One region of the Neisseria arctica genome, then DNA from elsewhere that is predicted to be linked to it. Evidence: predicted binding sites of a transcription regulator. Region 1 holds the regulator's gene; the other holds the start of a gene.

The links. The regulator FNR, encoded in region 1, switches genes on or off when oxygen is low (the NO sensors DNR and NnrR bind a similar motif). The targets are predictions, from matches to a motif close to TTGATNNNNATCAA.
Region 2: a site for FNR is predicted at 3,219-3,232, ahead of LVJ86_RS01700 (cytochrome-c peroxidase). Genes of this name have one in related genera too.

The regions. Positions count from the first base shown of each region.
Region 1 is NZ_CP091510.1:1,997,787-2,010,818, forward strand. It holds gene ybeY (rRNA maturation RNase YbeY) at 1-53, shown strand, start outside; gene LVJ86_RS09250 (CorC family transporter) at 56-883, shown strand; gene LVJ86_RS09255 (aldehyde dehydrogenase family protein) at 955-2,439, opposite strand; gene bioD (dethiobiotin synthase) at 2,672-3,334, opposite strand; gene LVJ86_RS09265 (alanine/glycine:cation symporter family protein) at 3,443-4,804, opposite strand; gene apaG (Co2+/Mg2+ efflux protein ApaG) at 5,136-5,513, opposite strand; gene LVJ86_RS09275 (phosphatidylglycerophosphatase A family protein) at 5,531-6,019, opposite strand; gene thiL (thiamine-phosphate kinase) at 6,012-6,971, opposite strand; gene LVJ86_RS09285 (OmpA family protein) at 7,386-8,126, opposite strand; gene LVJ86_RS09290 (CysB family HTH-type transcriptional regulator) at 8,589-9,539, shown strand; gene fnr (fumarate/nitrate reduction transcriptional regulator Fnr) at 9,711-10,445, opposite strand; gene hemN (oxygen-independent coproporphyrinogen III oxidase) at 10,615-12,021, shown strand; gene LVJ86_RS09305 (hypothetical protein) at 12,270-12,500, shown strand; partial or broken gene LVJ86_RS09310 (opacity family porin) at 12,511-12,849, shown strand; gene LVJ86_RS09315 (glutamate-5-semialdehyde dehydrogenase) at 13,000-13,032, shown strand, end outside.
Region 2 is NZ_CP091510.1:394,545-400,606, reverse strand. It holds gene rpsI (30S ribosomal protein S9) at 1-324, opposite strand, end outside; gene rplM (50S ribosomal protein L13) at 334-762, opposite strand; RNA gene ssrS (6S RNA) at 1,036-1,218, opposite strand; gene LVJ86_RS01715 (cell division protein ZapA) at 1,241-1,540, opposite strand; gene LVJ86_RS01710 (hypothetical protein) at 1,537-1,875, opposite strand; gene LVJ86_RS01705 (NAD(P)H-dependent glycerol-3-phosphate dehydrogenase) at 1,995-2,984, opposite strand; gene LVJ86_RS01700 (cytochrome-c peroxidase) at 3,356-4,525, shown strand; gene fabF (beta-ketoacyl-ACP synthase II) at 4,882-6,062, opposite strand, start outside.

The sequences.
Region 1 (13,032 bases):
GACTCATGAATCAGTTAGCATACCCTAACCCTTACGCACAAGATGGAATTTGAATATGGACGACAGCCCGTCGAAGCCCAATTTTTTTGAACGCTTGATTAGCCGCCTTTCAGGCGATGCACCCGAAACCTCAGCCGAAGTACTGGATATTCTTCGCCAGGCACACGCACAATCGGTTTTCGATACCGATACGCTCCTAAGGTTGGAAAAAGTCCTAGATTTTACAGGCTTAGAAGTGCGCGACGCCATGATTACGCGCAGCCAAATGGACGTAATTAAGGCGGAAGACAGTATCGAGCGAATCATTGCCTATGCTGTAGAAACCGCCCATTCCCGCTTCCCTGTTATCGGTGAAGATAAAGATGAAATCCTCGGTATCCTACATGCCAAAGACCTGCTCAAATATACCCTTAACCCGGAGCAGTTCAATTTACAGGCTATTTTGCGCCCGGCCGTATTTGTGCCTGAAAGTAAGTCATTGAATTTGCTATTGAAAGAATTTCGTGAACAACGCAACCACATGGCTCTCGTAGTAGACGAATATGGCGGTACTTCAGGTTTGGTAACCTTTGAAGATGTGATCGAACAAATTATCGGTGATATCGAAGATGAGTTTGACGAAGACGATAGCGCCGATAATATTTTCCCGGTATCGGCCGAACGCTGGCGTATCAATGCCGTTACCGAAATCGAAGATATCAATGAATACTTCGGCACCCAATACAGTAACGAAGAGGTAGATACCATAGGCGGCTTGGTTATCCAAGAGCTCGGCCACTTGCCCGTGCGCGGTGAGAAAGTTGCAATCGGCAATTTGCAATTTACAGTGGCCCGAGCCGACAAACGCCGGCTTCACACCTTAATGGCTACCCGTATCAAATAAAGTTTACCTTTATTATAAAAATGCCGTCTGAAACTTTTCAGACGGCATTTGATTTTCAAGCAAATGAATATTTAATACATACCTTCACGCTCTTCACGCATGCTGATATAAATATTTTTCACTTGGGTATACGCAGCCAACATCATTTTATGGTTTTCACGCCCGATACCCGAAGTTTTATAGCCGCCAAACGGTGCGCCCGCAGGCAAACGGTTATAGCAATTCACCCACATACGGCCGGTTTGAACCGCTTTTGCCACCCGCAACGCACGGTTGATATTCAACGACCATACTGCGCCGCCCAAACCATATTCACTGTCGTTGGCCAAGGCAATCACTTCTTCTTCGGTTTTGAATTTAATCACGGTTGCCACCGGTCCGAAAATTTCTTCTTGAGCAATACGGTTATCATTACTGTCGGCGGCAATCAAAGTCGGTTCGACAAACGCACCTTGCCCTAAAGCACCATCTTCGATTTTCTTACCACCGGTAATGATACGCGCGCCTTCTTGCTCGCCGATTTTCACATATTTCAAAATCGTTTCCAGTTGGCCGACACTCACTTGCGCCCCCATTTGGGTATCATCTTCCCAAGGCAGGCCAACTTTCACTTTTTTAAATTCTTCTGCCAAAGCGGCAACAAATTTATCGTAAATGCCTTCCTGTACGAAAATACGCGAACCGGCACAGCATACTTGCCCTTGGTTAAACAAAATACCTTTTTGGGCACCTTCCAGAGCTTTGTCAAACGGCATATCGTCAAAGAAAATATTCGCCGACTTACCGCCTAGCTCCAAAGTTGCGGGAATCAGCATTTCAGCAGCGGCGATACCGATATGCCGGCCGATTTCGGTAGAACCGGTAAATGCCAGCTTATTAAATCCGGGGTGATGCAGCATATATTCGCCCGACTTAGAGCCTTTGCCGGTGATGATGTTCAATACGCCTTTGGGCAACAGGTGATTAATTTTTTGGGCAAAAGACAACAAGCTCAGTGAGGTGCTCGAAGAAGGATGAATCACAATGGTACAGCCGGCCGCCAATGCGGGGGCAATTTTCCAAGCCGCCATCAAGAAGGGGAAGTTCCACGGAATAATTTGGCCGACAACACCGATAGGCTCACGCAATACAATGGAAATATCTTCGCTACCGATTTCGTTAACACTACCTTCTTCGGCCAAGATGACTCCTGCAAAATAGCGGAAATGTTCGGCAGCCAAAGGAATATCCGCTGCACGGGTCTCACGAATCGGCTTACCGTTATCCAAAGTTTCCTGTAAAGCAAATTCTTCCGCATGCTCTTCAATCACATCAGCAATTTTGTTCAAAATCGCACTGCGTTCGTAAACCGTAGTATGCCGCCAGCTCTTTAAAGCTTCTTGGGCAGCTGCCACTGCCGCGTCAACATCTTCATTACTGGCATCGATAAAAGTTGCCAAAGGCTCATTATTGGCAGGGTTATACGAAGTCAGCGTCTCTCCTTTGCTGCCGTTCGTCCACTCGCCGTTAATCAGCAAACCGTATGCTTTGTCGAATACGTTCAAATCTTTTGCCACGATACTACTCCTTCCATTCTGTTGATGAACCCGTGCTTAAGGCCGGTAGTACTTCTATATTTGACACTTTGATAAAACAAGGGAAAATCCGCTTACCAACGTTCAAAACCGCTGCGGCTATCCAACCGTTGAAATATACGGTGTAATTTCAGTCTAGACCGAATCGCTTTGCTTTTCAAGCATTACAAGTGTTGCTTAATTACATACAAACATTTGATTTATGAAATATTATTTACCACCAAGGCTGTAAATTGCAGGCTATGTCTTGTACCCGGCCATCTATGCGGTAAGGTACGACACCTAATAAAGGTGCGGCAATTTTACTTTGTAAAGTTTTTATATAGTCTGCCAACCGGTGCGGCTGCTCATTAATGCAATTGCCCACCCACCCGACCAATGGTAAACCTGAGCGGCAAACAGACTCTGCCGTCAATAGTGCATGATTGATGCACCCGAGCTTCATACCTACCACTAAGATCACTGGCAACTGCTCGCAAACCACCCAGTCAGAAAAATCCGCCTGCATACTTAAAGGCGTATGCCAACCGCCTGCGCCCTCTACCAACACCATGTCAACCTGCTCTTTTAGGCTGTATAGTCCAGAGCTGATACGCTGCATATCGATTTCCACTCCACTATCTGCCGCTGCCAAATGTGGCGCAGTTGCTTCGGCAAATGTATAAATATTGTGCCGGCTATAGTCGAACAACGGATATGATGCCCGCTGCAAGGCCAAAACATCCGTATTCAATCCGTTTTTTTCCACACCTGAAGCAATCGGTTTATAACCAACAGCCTTTAACCCACTGTTCCGAGCCAAATACAACATTGCTTCTGTACAAAAAGTTTTACCCACCTCGGTATCCGTACCGGTAACAAAATAAGCTGAGTTCATGTTCAGACGGCCTTTTCAAAATTAATACTTCATTTTTAGTATATCGTCGCCACAATGTCAAAACGGCCTGAGACATAACTCAGGCCGTCTGAAATTTATAAAATATTGTTACTGCAATTGCCCGCTTGCCCGCTTGGCTTTGAAATCCTTGGTTTCATTTACAATAACTTTAGAGAGCAAGAGTAAGGCAACCAAATTGGGAATCGCCATCAAACCATTGAACGTATCAGCTGCCGACCATACCAAATCAAGGCTGACAACTGTTCCCAACATAACCGATGCTACATAAATTACCCGGTAAATGCCGATGAAGCCGTCTCCAAAAACATAAGCCGCACATTTCTCGCCATAGTAACACCAGCCGAGAATGGTAGAATATGCAAAGAAAATCAAGCCGATCGTAACAATCCAACCACCCGGACCGGGTAGCATATTGTTAAAAGTATGGGTAGTCAAAGCCGCACCGGTTTGATCAGCCGGGCTAAAGCTGCCCATTTGCCCCATAACCAATACGATACCGGTAATCGAACATACGATGATAGTATCCAAAAAAGTACCCGTCATTGATACTAAAGCTTGGCGGACAGGGTGGTCGGTTTTAGCAGCTGCTGCAGCAATTGGTGCCGAGCCCATACCTGCTTCATTGGAGAATACACCGCGGGCCACACCGTAACGAATCGCCGCACCGGCCATACCGCCAGCGGCGGCGCTAAAATTAAATGCTTCGGTTAAAATCTTTTCAATTGCCGGAACCAGCATATCCGCATGCAGGAAGATAATCAGCAATCCGCCCAATACATAGAAAATAGCCATAAACGGTACAATTACCGAAGCCACTTTGGCAATACTTTTAATACCGCCCAAAATCACGATAGCAGTTAATGCCGTCAGAAAGATGCCACTGATCCACGGTTCAATGTGAAAGCTGCTTTGGATAGATTGGGCGACTGAGTTCGATTGAACCGAGCTACCAATACCAAATGAAGCAATCGTACCGAATAAAGCAAACAGCATGGCCATCCACTTCATATTCAAACCACGCTCTATGTAATACATCGGACCACCGGACATTTCACCTTTTCGGTTAACTGTACGGTATTTAACTGCCAGCACACCTTCGCCATATTTGGTAGCCATACCAAAAATAGCCGTAATCCACATCCAGAATACTGCCCCCGGCCCTCCTAATACAACAGCCGTAGCCACACCTGCGATATTACCTGTACCGATAGTCGCCGAAAGCGCAGTCATCAATGCACCAAAATGCGAAACGTCACCTTCATGGTCGCTGCCGTCCGCTTTCTTTTTGTGCGGCATAAAAGCTTGCTTCAACGCATATCCGAGCATGCTGAATTGCAAACCTTTCAGCATAACGGTCAGCAATACGCCCGTACCTACCAGCAAAACCAGCATGGCAGGTCCCCATACCCAGCCTCCTAAAGTATCAAAAAATTCTTTTAATGCTTCCATATGCTCCTCAATATTTCTTGATAAATTGTCGACAATAACACCTCAATAAGGTAGCATTTCACCATACCAAGTTAAGAAATACAAGCTTAAGTTAAGGAAACGATACAACTTATGATAAAACATTCACTACTAAACGATTTTTACAGCCACCCCAAAGCAGCCAGTATCTATTCATATGGATATTAATATCCTATCCATTTCTGCTACCCCGAAATATGGAATACCATATTTTTTCACACCCAAACAAACCATTCTATAAATTAAAAAAAGCCGCCTGAACCCTAACCTTTATCCGGTTTTTCAGACAGCTTTTAATAGTTAATCAACTGATTTAATGCAAAATAAATTCTGCTTTTAAATCAAATTTTGGAATGGGGACAGAAAAATAATCACCTTTATCATCTTCAAACTCATAATAACCCTGCATACTTCCCCAAGGTGTTCTCAGATGGGCACCACTACTATATTCAAAAGTATCGCCTGGATAGAGTATGGGCTGCTCTCCTACAACACCGACACCAGAAACCTTTTCAACATCCCCGTGCGCATCAGTTATTTCCCAATAGCGCTTACGTAAGGTAACCACCTCTTCCCCAAAATTTTGAATGACAATATGATAGCTGAAAACATATTTATCATTCATCACACTACTATGATCAGCCATATAATCAGGTGTTACATTAATTTTTATTGCATGACTATCCCGCATTTACTCACCCCGCAGCTTTAAAACCATATTTGCGCCACATTCAACACCAACACAGTAAATAAAGCAGCAATAAAATCATCCAACATAATACCGAAGCCGCCATGCACGCGGGCATCAAACCATTTAATCGGCCATGGCTTGAGCGCATCAAATACTCTGAACAAAATAAATGCTACCAGCCACCATCCCCAATAAAAAGGAATGAATGCCAGCACCAGCATCATACCGACGATTTCATCCCAAACAATACCGCCATAATCCTGTATCCCCAGCTCGGCTTCAGTCTGTCGGCATATATAAATTCCCCAAACAAATAATATGGCGCAAAATATTGCCATCCCCCAACCCGAAACACCTATAAGGTGAAGTAAGAAAGCCATTGGCAATGCAGGTAATGTACCAAACGTACCCGGTGCAACCGGAGCCAAACCGCTACCAAAACCAAAGCCCAACAAACAAATTGGCCTAGATTTCAACCATGTGAAAGAAGGTTTAATTTTATCCAAAATGATCAAATCCCAAAGAGTCTAAAACTACTACCTGCCCATTTGCATCAGTTATCAGCAAATTACAACCTTCTGTAATTTTACCGATACATGTTACTTGTGTGTTGCTTTTACGGGCGGCAGCCATGACATCATCCCTTTTATTTTGCGGAGCACAAAACACCAATTCATAATCATCTCCACCAGCCAATATATATTCATATAAAACAGCAGGTGGCACACTATCTTTCAACAAAGAAAAAGTTGGAATTGCATCGGCAAAAATATGCGCCCCTACACCGGAGGCCTTCAAAATATGACCAATATCTTGAGCCAAGCCGTCTGAAACATCTTGTGCTGCACTGGCTACTGATAATAAAGATTGCCCTAAAGCCACTCTAGGTATCGGCCGCAAACGTACTTGTTCGCAAACTTTAAATACTTCAGGCGGTAATACTATTTTTTCCCAATGATGATTTAATGCTGCAGCAGCCAAGCCTAAATGCCCAGATACCCAAATATCGTCACCTACTTTTGTACCGCTACGTTTTAAAGCCTGATTTTGAGGCAACTCTCCAATGATACTAACATTAAAGACATAACTACCTTTGGTTGTATCACCGCCAATCAATGTGATATTAAATTCCTCTGCCAAGTGAAATAGGCTGTTACAGAAAGCACCTAGCCAATTCTCATCCAAAACCGGCAAAGCCGCACTTAAAAGCACCCACCTTGGTTTAGCCCCCATCGCAGCCATATCAGAAATATTAACGGCCAAAATTTTATACGCTAAATCCGCTGGATCTACATCTTCAAAAAAGTGCCTGCCAGCCAACAGCATATCGCTACTAAAACATAAATCAAACCCTGGTCGCGGACGAACAATAGCAGCATCATCACCTATACCCAATAAAACCTCGGGGTCATTTGCTCGCCTGAGTAAATACTGCCGGATAAAATCGAACTCTTTCATCTACTATGCCGGATTAAATAATAGGTTTTATTATAGCCAAGAAAATAAATCCGCCATAGCCATATACCTTTCGTGGCTAACTAACTGCCAGTTTATATACTATAAAATATACCTCTTACCCTTTGACCAATAATACTAAATATTCCATAAGGATCCATCTCAAAATTTAAATGGGGAAAATATTATTTTCTGTCATATCTTATTTAAAAGCCGAATTTCTTAAAAAATAATATGGGTGCAACAGGATTATATGATGGCATAAATTTTAAGCAAAGAACTCAAAATGAAATATTAATTACTCCGCTTTTATTAAAACCAGCAATTTTATTCACCTCACTACAATTGTAGTTAATTAGGTAATAAAAAAGCCCCGTTAAACGCGGGGCTTTCTGAATCAGGTAAAACCTTTATCAATTACGGACGGGTGTAACCGTGAATTGAAGATGCTGGGCCGGGAATCCAACCTTCTTCAGTAGCGGGACGCTCACCTTCAACTTGACCCGGAGCTACTTGGCGAGTAACCAAGGTACGGATCTTAACGTCTACACGGCGATCAGGCTCGATACAAGCGATCAGAGCAGCACGTTTCTTAGCACGAGAAACTTTAGCACCCAATTTAGCTACTTCAGCTTCACAAGTAGCAGTCATACGTGCTTGAGATTCACCCAAACCAACAGCAGTTACTTTAGTAGAAGCAACACCACGGTTAACCAAGTAGTTGGCTACAACGTTAGCACGACGCTCAGACAGAGCTTGGTTGTAAGCATCAGAACCCATGAAGTCGGTATGGCCTTCAACACGTACGGCTTCTACGTTAGTATTGCTCAAGCGTTGAGCCAATGCATTCAAGGTTTCAGTAGCTTCCGGACGCAGAGTATCGCGGTCAAAACCAAATAATGTTTGTGCAGACAGAGCTACAGTCTCATCAGCATACTCGGGGGCGACATTAACCGGGGTAGCGTCACCACACTCAATACGGCCTTGACTTGCTTTGTCCAAGTAGGTGTTTTGCCAGCATTCACCGTAGCTGTTGCGTACAATAGTTTGCTCGCGGTCAACGGTGTAACCGTGTTTAGTATGCGCTTCGCTAGCCATTGCAGTGCCTGAAGCAACCAGAGCAACGAACAAGGCGCTTAATTTAAGCTGTTTGGTCATTTTATTCCCTCATCAAAAATTGTTATGCAACGGAAACTTAGGTGCTGCCGCTACAAATCACCAATACAGGCCGCTGTATCAATTACAAACGGCGGCAAATCGGATATATCAGGTTTGCACTATAAAAAGGTCAAAGCAAACTGTCAATAGCGCGCTAACTGAAAACAACCGACAAACGGCCTGCTTCCTACCTATCAATCATGCCGAAAAATCAAACCCGTGTCATTTATTTACAACCAAAACACTACCCCTTTCATAGACAAGTTGCGCAAAAGCAACAACAAAACAATATATTGGTATGAATCTATACTTAGTGCAGTTTAATTTAACTTTTAAAAACAATTCACTTCAAAGTACAGAGAGTATACTCCCGCTTACAGATAGAAATATGTTACATTTATCTTAGTATTTGTCGTACAAATCCTACATATTTCCCGCCGACCACTCTATTTATTTATTGCCATGAAATTACAACAATTACGCTATGTTTTGGAAGTTTATAAACATAATTTGAATGTTTCCGAAGCTGCCGAAGCTCTTTTTACTTCACAGCCAGGTATTTCCAAACAAATACGCTTATTAGAGGACGAACTCGGTATCCAAATATTTATCCGCAGTGGGAAACGGGTAGTTTCGGTTTCCCAACCGGGAAAAGCCGTATTGGAGCTGGCAGAAAAAATATTGCATGATGTACAGAATATTAAAAATATCGGAAATGAATTTACAGATCAAAATACGGGTTCTTTAACAATAGCCACTACACATACGCAAGCACGCTATGTACTGCCGCCGATCGTAGCGAAATTTGTCGAACGCTATCCCAAAGTACAGCTCAGTATCCGCCAAGGTAACCCTCACTCAATATCGCAAATGGTTGCGAGCGGAGAGGCGGACTTTGCCATTGCAACCGAATCCCTTGAGGAACATACCGATTTACGTAAACTTCCTTGCTCAGAATGGACCCACGCAGTGATTGTACCTAAAGAGCATGCCCTACTTGACCTACAACGCCCTTTAACTCTCGAAGACCTTTCGACATATCCTCTAATTACTTATGAATTTGCCTTTAATAACGGTAGCAGCATAGCCCGTGCTTTCCAAAAAGCATATATTGAACCGCCTAAGGTTGCTCTTTCTTCCGCAGACACAGATGTTTTAAAAACTTATGTTAACTTGGGACTCGGTATCGGCTTAATGGCGAAAATAGCATTTGATCCCGAGCATGACCACACTCTACGTATGATTCCCGTAGATCATTTGTTCGAACCATCTTCAACTTACATAGCACTGCGTCCTGATACATATTTGCGCGGTTATACTTACGATTTTATTAATATATTTTCTTCCCCGCTAACTCGCCAAAAAATTGACCAAATTCTCTATGCTCCGATAGAAGAAGACTTCTCCATTTAGTTTCAAACAAGCATCAAAACTGATTAATTAATGATATTAGGATACGAAACCTTACAAATATATCAAACAGGCCGTCTGAAAGTTCAGACGGCCTGTTTGATATTTAAGCTATATTTATTTTTGTCAGAAAGCTTTTGGATTTTTACTTGAGCACCACTTTATTTAACCCTGTCAAACCGCATGTTCCGCACCATATACCATTTGCTTGAGTACTTGGGGTTTTAAAATTTGAATATGTTTATGCTCAACCAAAATCCAGCCTTCATGATGAAATTTCGATAAAGTTCTGCTCACTGTTTCTAATTTTAATCCCAGATAACTACCAATTTCCTCACGCGACATCCGCAAAATAAAATCATTGGCCGCAAAACCTCGGGAGTAAAGCCTGCTTGACAAATTTAATAAAAAAGCAGCCAACCGCTCTTCAGCACGCATATTCCCAAGCAATAGCATTACTCCTTGATCACGTACAATTTCACGGCTCATCAAACGGAAAAAATGAGTCTGCAAGCTGGGGATTCTTTGACCTAACATTTCCATATGGGCAAACGGGAGCTCGCATACTTCGCTATCTTCTAATGCGACGGCATCACAACTATGTACATGCGAACAAATACCGTCCATACCGATCAACTCACCCGACATAAAAAAACCGGTTACTTGATCGCGGCCATCTTGGCTGGCTACGGTTGTTTTAAAAAAGCCGGTACGTATAGCAAACAAAGAAGCAAAAGGCTCGCCTGCCCGAAATAAAAACTCGCCTTTTTTCAAGCGGCGGCTTTGTTTGATCACAGCATCAAGCTGCTCAAATTCAGTCGGCATCAACCCCACAGGCAAACACAGTTCACGCAGAGAACAGGTCGAACACAATGCTTTCATTTGATTTTGAGTGGTGTGTGCAGACATAATTTCTTCTAGGCTTTATAGCCTTTAAACCCTTTAAAATTAGAGTGATTGACTCAAATCAAGACATCATCATCTTGGTTGGCACATTCTACCAAACATCCGTAAAATTGCCCAATCCGCTATCACGGCGTCCGATTATTGTAACACACCCTTTTATAAAAGCCGCCACATGAAAACCATACCTATACACACCAGCCAAGAACCGGAGTTTAACCGCGAACTAATTGCCAGCCTACCTGCCAGCGGCCCCCGCTACACCTCTTATCCTACGGCAGACCGCTTCCATAGCGGCTTCGGCGAGTCTGATTACCTACAAGCGTTACAGCAGCGCAATACCGGAGCACTCAATAAACCTTTATCCCTATATATACACATACCTTTTTGCAATACCATTTGCTATTACTGCGGTTGTAACAAAATTATCACAAAAGATAAAACACGTGCCGACGCATATATAGAATACCTAGAAAAAGAAATGGCTCTATTGTCCCCGCATCTCAATGGGAAGCTTCCACTGGCACAGCTCCATTTTGGCGGCGGCACACCCACCTTCTTAGACGATGACCAGCTGGAACGTGTTTTCGACATGATACGGCGCCACTTTCAATTACTGCCGAACGGTGAGTATTCAATCGAAATAGACCCAAGGAAGGTCAGCCGGGAAACCGTCTTTCATCTGGGACGCCTCGGTTTCAACCGTATGAGTGTCGGTATTCAGGATTTCGATCCCAAAGTACAACAAGCCGTCAACCGCATCCAAACTGTTGAGGAAACCCGTGAAGTCATCGAAGCAGCGCGCGAAGCAGGATTCAAATCTGTTAGTGTTGATTTAATATATGGTTTGCCATATCAATCGCTTGAAAGCATCAAACCCACTATCGATACGGTTTTAACACTTGATCCGGACCGACTGGCACTTTACCACTACGCACACCTACCTCATATTTTTAAACCTCAACGCCGTATCGACACTGAGAGCGTACCAGGCAGCGAAGAGAAGCTTGATATACTTCAATACGCCGTACAAACCCTTACTCGGAAAGGTTATACCTTTATCGGTATGGATCATTTTGCCAAACCCAATGACGAATTAGCTATCGCCCTGCGTGAAGGCTGGCTTCAACGCAATTTCCAAGGTTATTCTACCTATGCGGACTGCGACTTAATTGCCATTGGCGTTTCCAGTATCGGTAAAATCGGCAATACTTATGTTCAAAACGAACGTGATATTGATGCCTATTACAACGCTATCGACAATGGTCGTTTACCCGTTATGCGCGGTTACCGCCTCAACCGTGACGACATTCTGCGTCGAAATATTATTCAAGATCTAATGTGCCGATTCTCACTTGATTTTCAAACATATGAAAGTTTGTTCGGTATTCCGTTCAAACAATATTTCTCAGAAGAATTGTCCGATTTACTAAACTTGGCCGAACGCGGCCTAATAATACTCAAACCTCAAGGTTTGACCGTCACGCCCAAAGGCCGCTTTGTGATCCGCAATATCGCCATGGTTTTCGATTATCATCTGCGCCATAAAGAAACAGCTGCAAAATATTCACAGACGGTTTAACCACATAAATAAAAAGGCTGCCTTCATGATGGACAGCCTTTTTATTTATAAATACAGGTTTTCCAATCAACCCACCTAAAAAATATAAATACATAAGAATTAACTTAATAAAAAATAACCACTTAAAAATAAATCAATAATTTTACAAAGATATAAAATATAAGCTAACGGAGAACAGCATTTTATTATGTTAGCCTGTTTGTTTTTTGATATATTTATCTAGCATTATTATCCGGTTAGACTTTAAAATGAAAAAATTCTTACTGATTACATTATTAAGCGGCTTCTCAACCATGGCCGCAGCAGAGGGACTGTATATCCAAGGTGAACTTGGCACATCTCGGTTGGTGTTAAAAGCAGACAATCAAAATCATAAAGATACTGTCACTAATACGCGTATTTCTGTAGGTAAAAGCTTCGGCAATGCCCGTTACGCACTCGATTACACCCATTTTGGGAAAGTAAAATTCCACCTCTAATGCTTATTCATCCACTCAAGGGGATTTAAGCGTACAAGGTACTGGCATCTCGGCAATTTATGATGCGCACAATCAAACTGCCTTAACACCTTATGTGGGTATTCGTGCAGGCGCCAATCGTCTAAGCGGCAATATTGAAAACCGTACCAATAATAGCTCTTACAGCTATTCAGAGACCAATACCCGTTTGGGGATTGGTTTGCTGGCGGGCGTACAATATCAAATTAATGATCAACTGGCATTCAATGTTGGCACAGAGTATAACTATCTAGGCAAGCTGGATGGTGATAAATATCCTACAAAAGTACATCAATACGGCGCACTCGCAGGTTTGCGTTATAGCTTCTAAACCAAGCATACAGCAATAACCATAAAAAATGAAAGGCCGTCTGAAAAGTTTCAGACGGCCTTCTTTTATCATTGCCATGTTGCTCAAACAACCGACAACATTTATTATCAAAAGAATATAAATCATATTAACAAATGGGTTGCCTAAAACATGCAAAATATTACCGACTATGTACGCAATACC
Region 2 (6,062 bases), 770 kb from region 1:
TGCATCACGAGTAACAAAGCCAGCTTGAGAGAGAGCCGGTTTCAAAGCTGCATCGTAATCAATCAAAGCGCGGGTGATACCGTGGCGGATAGCACCAGATTGGCCGGTTTCACCACCGCCAACTACGTTTACTTTAATATCAAACGCTTCGGCATTTTCAGTCAATACCAAAGGTTGGCGAACAACCATGCGGCTGGTTTCACGTGCGAAAAATTCATCAACAGGGCGGCCGTTTACGATGATTTGGCCTGTACCTTTTTGCAGGAATACACGAGCCACTGAACTTTTGCGGCGGCCAGTGCCGTAGTAATATTTACCGTTCATGTCGTGTCCTTAGATTTCCAATACTTTAGGTTGTTGTGCGGCATGGCCGTGCTCGGCACCTGCATACACTTTCAATTTTTTAATCATGGCGTAACCTAAGGGGCCTTTCGGCAACATGCCTTTTACGGCCTTCTCCAAAACGCGCTCAGGGAATTTTTCTTGCATTTCGGTGAAGTTACGCTCATAGATACCACCGGGATAGCCTGAATGGCGGTAGTATTTCTTATCCAACGCTTTGTTACCGGTAACACGCAATTTGTCGGCATTAATTACAATAATGTAATCACCGGTATCAACGTGAGGAGTATATTCTGGCTTGTGTTTACCGCGCAGACGGTGGGCGATTTCGGCAGCAACGCGACCCAAAACTTTATCTTGAGCGTCGATAACGAACCATTCGCGCTTCACCTCATGCGGTTTGGCTGAAAAGGTTTTCATAAGGAGGAATCCAAACAAATATATAGAAAGCTACCGATTCTAGTGATAAATCAGTTTTCTGTCAATCAAATTGACGCCGTATAAAGTATTTACCGGTTCTCTAAGAATAGGGCTAATCCAAAGTGTTGTATTTCAAGCATCAGCTTAAAACATCATTTAAATTTTAAAACGCAAAGAGTCTGGCATACGATACATTTCTAAGCCCCGGCAAGTGCTATGTCATGATATACCATAGAATAAAAATACCACCCAATAGGTGGTATTTCTTAAAATTGAATCCCCGCAAATGTCGTTTAGGCTGAATCCGCTTGAACCTTGCTGACAAGGCGGTCACCTCGGGGTGATTTCGGGTGCATCGACTATAAACGACGCTCGCTCCCATCACTACTCTCGGCAACCTGAAGCGAACTTATTGGTTCAAAGGAATGTATGCCTTCGCGAACACCGCAGGGAAAAGAAGAAACTGTTGGTTGTTGATTTAATTCGAAAGCCTTGACAGGGCTTTATCGCAAACCTCAACCATGCCATTTATTTTACGCTCAAATTCGCCGATTGCCAAATCATCTTTAAGTGACATTTTTAATAAATCATGTACTACATTTAAGGCGGCCATAATTGCGATTTTATCGGTTTCAACAATTCTGCCGTTTTGTTTGATTGCATCGATTTTTTGATTTAATAACTCGACTGCCTGCAGTAAGGTAGCCTTTTCTTCCGGAGGAGTACCGATATTAAACTGGCGTCCCATGATATGGATACTGACTTGCTCATGGCTCATAATTCACCCTCATATTCTTGCGTCTCTTTCGGCAATCTTGCCAACAAAGTCCGGATATGCATTGCGCTACCTTCTAATAAATCGCGGTATTGTTGGTTTTCTACCATTAATCCGTCGATCTTACTCTGCAGATCCTCTTTTAACTTACCCACTTGCACCAATAATGCTTCGCTTAATTCATCAACGGCCGCCTGGTGCTCACTTTTCTGCTGGGTTTGTTCTGCCTTCAAACGGGCAATTTCTTCATGCAGACGCTTGTTCTCACCGACTACGGTTTCAAATTTCTGTGCCAGCTGATAAACGCTGACCTCAAGTTTTTCCAAAGACTGGTTCATAATTTGTCATACCAGGAAAATAAATTATGGCTGCAAGCATAGATTGATGTATGCGTACTGTCAAATCAGGCCGTCTGAAAATCTTTTCAGACGGCCTTAGAAAATTTACCGAATTGGCTTTATTCGAATCGTGCTTCGCGCTCCATCAAACGCTCAACCACTTGCTCGGCCGTCAATTCTTTACGGATAAGTTGCAATAATGTATGGGTAATCGGCATATCGATCTGATATTTACACGCCGTGTTAAATACTTCTTCAATAGTGCTGACACCTTCGGAAACATGACCGATTTCGACCAACACTTGATGCAATTCCTTACCCGAAGCCAACCCCAGCCCCACCCGACGGTTACGGGATAACGCTCCGGTACAGGTAAGAATCAAGTCGCCCATGCCGGCCAGACCCATCATGGTTTTCGGCTGCGCGCCCATGGCCACTGCCAGTCGGGTTATCTCAGCCAAACCACGGGTTACCAAAGCGGCACGTGCATTTAAACCGTATTCAAGGCCATCTGAAAGACCTGTGGCAATAGCCATGACGTTTTTCACTGCTCCACCAACTGACACACCAATAACGTCTTCACTACCATACAAACGCATCACGCCTGAATTTAATTGCTGTACCACGCTCTCGATCCATGGTTTGTTCTCTGAAGCCAGCACTACCGCACAGGGCAACTGTTTAGCTAATTCTTGTGCAAAACTAGGGCCGGAAAGTACGCCGACTTTATCATTACCGGGTAAAACCTCTTTCAAAACTTGGAAAGTGAGCAAACCGGTATCTTGTTCAAAACCCTTACAAGCTGCCAAAACAGGCAGGTGGGAATAGCCGTTATCTGACAACAGTTTGGCACTATCACGCAAACCCGCTACGGAGGTAACGATCAAAGCCAATTCGCTCCCGCTTAATGCTTCGGATAAGGAAGTACATGCCTTTAAAGCCTCTGGTAACTCGAATCCGGGCAAGTATCGCTTATTTTCACTATCTTGTTGCAAAGCACGCATATGTGCTTCATTTCTCGCCCACATAGAAACTTCATGACCCTGCTTGGAAAAATGTATAGCCAACGCTGTTCCCCAAGCACCGGCACCTATCACTGTAATTTTCATCTCATTCTCACTTTCCGAAACTGCCGCCAACTTTAAAACAATCATGCCCCGCATGCAAGCTTTAATACCCCCTCCTTTACACGCTACATCCTAAAGTCAACAAAGGAATCAAATGTTGTACTTCATCACTGTTTTTTAATAATCCTCAGCTACATTTTGAGTACCGCCACACTTAACCTAAAACTATTGCCCTGATAAAATAAACCAATAGCATAAGCATACCTAATTTTAAGATTGACTTAAGGCAAAGTTTCCAAGAAACAACCACTCTATACTCTAACCAAGCACATAACGATACCTACCCAAAGGGAAAACTACCATATCTGCCACTACCTGACGAACACAATCAAAATATTCAGAAAGGAACCATAATGAAACTTACTATGAAAAAGTCCGCACTGGGATTAGCTACGCTATTTGCTTTGGCTGCCTGTAACCAACAGCAATCCGCATCCTCTCCAGAGCAACCTGCAGCTGCAAGTGCCGCATCGGCTCCAACCGCATCAGCATCACAAGCCCAATATGACAATAGCAATGCCTCCGCTGAAGATAAAGATCTGCTGACCAAAGCACAAGGTATTTTCCAACCACTACCCGATCGCTCAGAAATGGAGAAAATCCACCCATTCACAGACGAGCAAGTCAAATTAGGGCATCAATTATGGTATGAACCACGCTTATCACGCGGCAATACTGTTAGCTGCAACTCTTGCCACAACTTGGCTTCTTATGGCGTTGACAACCTACCGACTAGTCCCGGTGATAAAAGCCAGCTAGGTGCCCGCAACTCACCTACTGCCCTAAATGCAGCTTTGCTGGGCAGCCAATTCTGGGATGGTCGTGCACCCGATGTAGAAGCACAAGCAGGCGGCCCGTTACTCAATCCGGTAGAAATGGCGATGCCTGACGAAGCATCCGTTGCGGCCAAAATCTCTCATATTCCCGAGTATCAAGAAATGTTCAAAGCCGCCTATCCGGATAAAGGCGGCGAGATCAACTTTGCCAATATCACTGACGCAATTGCGGCATTCGAACGCACCTTGCTGACACCAACCCGCTGGGATGAATATCTCAAAGGTAATATCAGTGCTTTGAACGACCAAGAACGAAAAGGTGTAAAAGCATTTATCGACAACGGCTGTATTGCCTGCCACTCGGGCGTTACCTTAGGCGGCAACTCATTCCAAAAATTCGGTTTGGTTGACGGCCCCTACTGGAAATTCACCGGCAGCAAAAACCATGATGAAGGCCGCTTCCAGGTTACCAAAGCAGAAAGTGATAAATTCGTATTCCGTGTTCCCGGCCTTCGCAACGTCGCCAAAACTTACCCATACTTCCACGATGGCAGCGTTTGGGAATTAGATAAAGCCGTTTCAATTATGGGACAAGCCCAACTGGGTAAACAATTGCCTAAAGAAGATGTAGACAATATCGTTGCCTTCCTCGGCACACTCACTGCTCCTGCTCCGGAGTCTGCCCGCGTATTGCCGGTATTGCCTTCGTCAACCGCAGAGCAAGCCCGCCCTGCTACAGATAAGTAAGTGAATTCAATATTTGGATTTTTCCTAGTCTGAAATATTGAACCGCCCAAACCAATGCCGTCTGAATTAATTCAGACGGCATTATATTTTCCCAAAGTAGCTTTGCTTTTGCACATACCATCTCTTAACTCTATTAATCTAATAGGCTATGCTTGTCCAAAGTATAACCCTCAAGCCAACCCGGGTATTTCCAACAGTATGGCTACCTAACCAATTATTCTCTCACTCGCAAACCAACCTCATCTATGATTAACGACATATATGGAGCGTAACCAAATCTATATAAAAATGAAAAAGCCGTCTGAAAATATTTCAAACGGCCTTTAAAAAACAATATTTCGAGTTATCTAAAATTTTTAATCAGTAAACTTTTTAAATACCAGCGTACCATTCGTACCGCCGAAACCGAATGAATTGGAAATAGCCACATCGATTTTCACATCACGAGCTTCATTGGCACAGTAATCCAAATCACAGCCTGATTCAGTATCTTGCTCGAAAATGTTGATGGTCGGCGGCGATTTTTGCTCGTGAACGGCCAACACGCTGTACACGGCTTCAACACCACCTGCCGCACCCAGCAAATGACCGGTCATTGATTTGGTAGAGTTCACAACGATTTTACGCGCATGTTCTTCTCCCAGTGCCAACTTCAAAGCATTTGTTTCATTGGCATCACCCAAAGGCGTAGAAGTACCGTGAGCGTTAACATAATCCACATCCGTCGCATTCAAACCGGCATCATGCAAAGCACGTGTAATCGCCAAAGCTGGTCCTTCCACATTCGGAGCGGTAATATGATAAGCATCCGAGCTCATACCAAAACCAACCAGCTCTGCATATATCTTGGCACCGCGTTTTTTCGCATGTTCCAATTCTTCCAATACCAAAATACCGGCACCTTCGCCCATTACAAAACCATCCCGGCCTTTATCCCATGGTCGTGAAGCAGTTTTAGGATCATCATTACGAGTAGAGAGAGCCTTCATAGCAGCAAAACCGCCCATACCGAGAGTACAAATCGCACCTTCTGCGCCGCCGGCAATCATAATATCGGCATCACCATATTTGATTAGGCGTGCCGAATCCCCGATAGCGTGCGCTCCGGTGGTACAAGCGGAAACCATACCATAGCTGGGACCACGATAGCCTTTGAGAATAGTAACGTGTCCGGCGATCAAATTAATCAGTGATCCGGGAATAAAAAAGGGATTAATTTTCCGCGGGCCGACTTCTTGTACAGCAGTGCCGGTTGCTTCAATGCTAGGCAAACCGCCGATACCCGAACCGATATTGACGCCTACACGGTCTTTGTCCAAACCTTCAATATCATCCAATCCCGCATCGGCGACGGCCTGTAAAGCAGCTGCGATACCGTAATGAATAAAAACATCCATACGGCGGGCTTCTTTAGCGCTGATATAGTCACCGATATTGAAATCTTTTACTTCACCCGCGATTTGGCAGTTTAGCTCAGAGGCATCAAAGCGGGTAATGGTATCGATACCGCTTCGGCCGGCCAACAGGTTGTTCCATG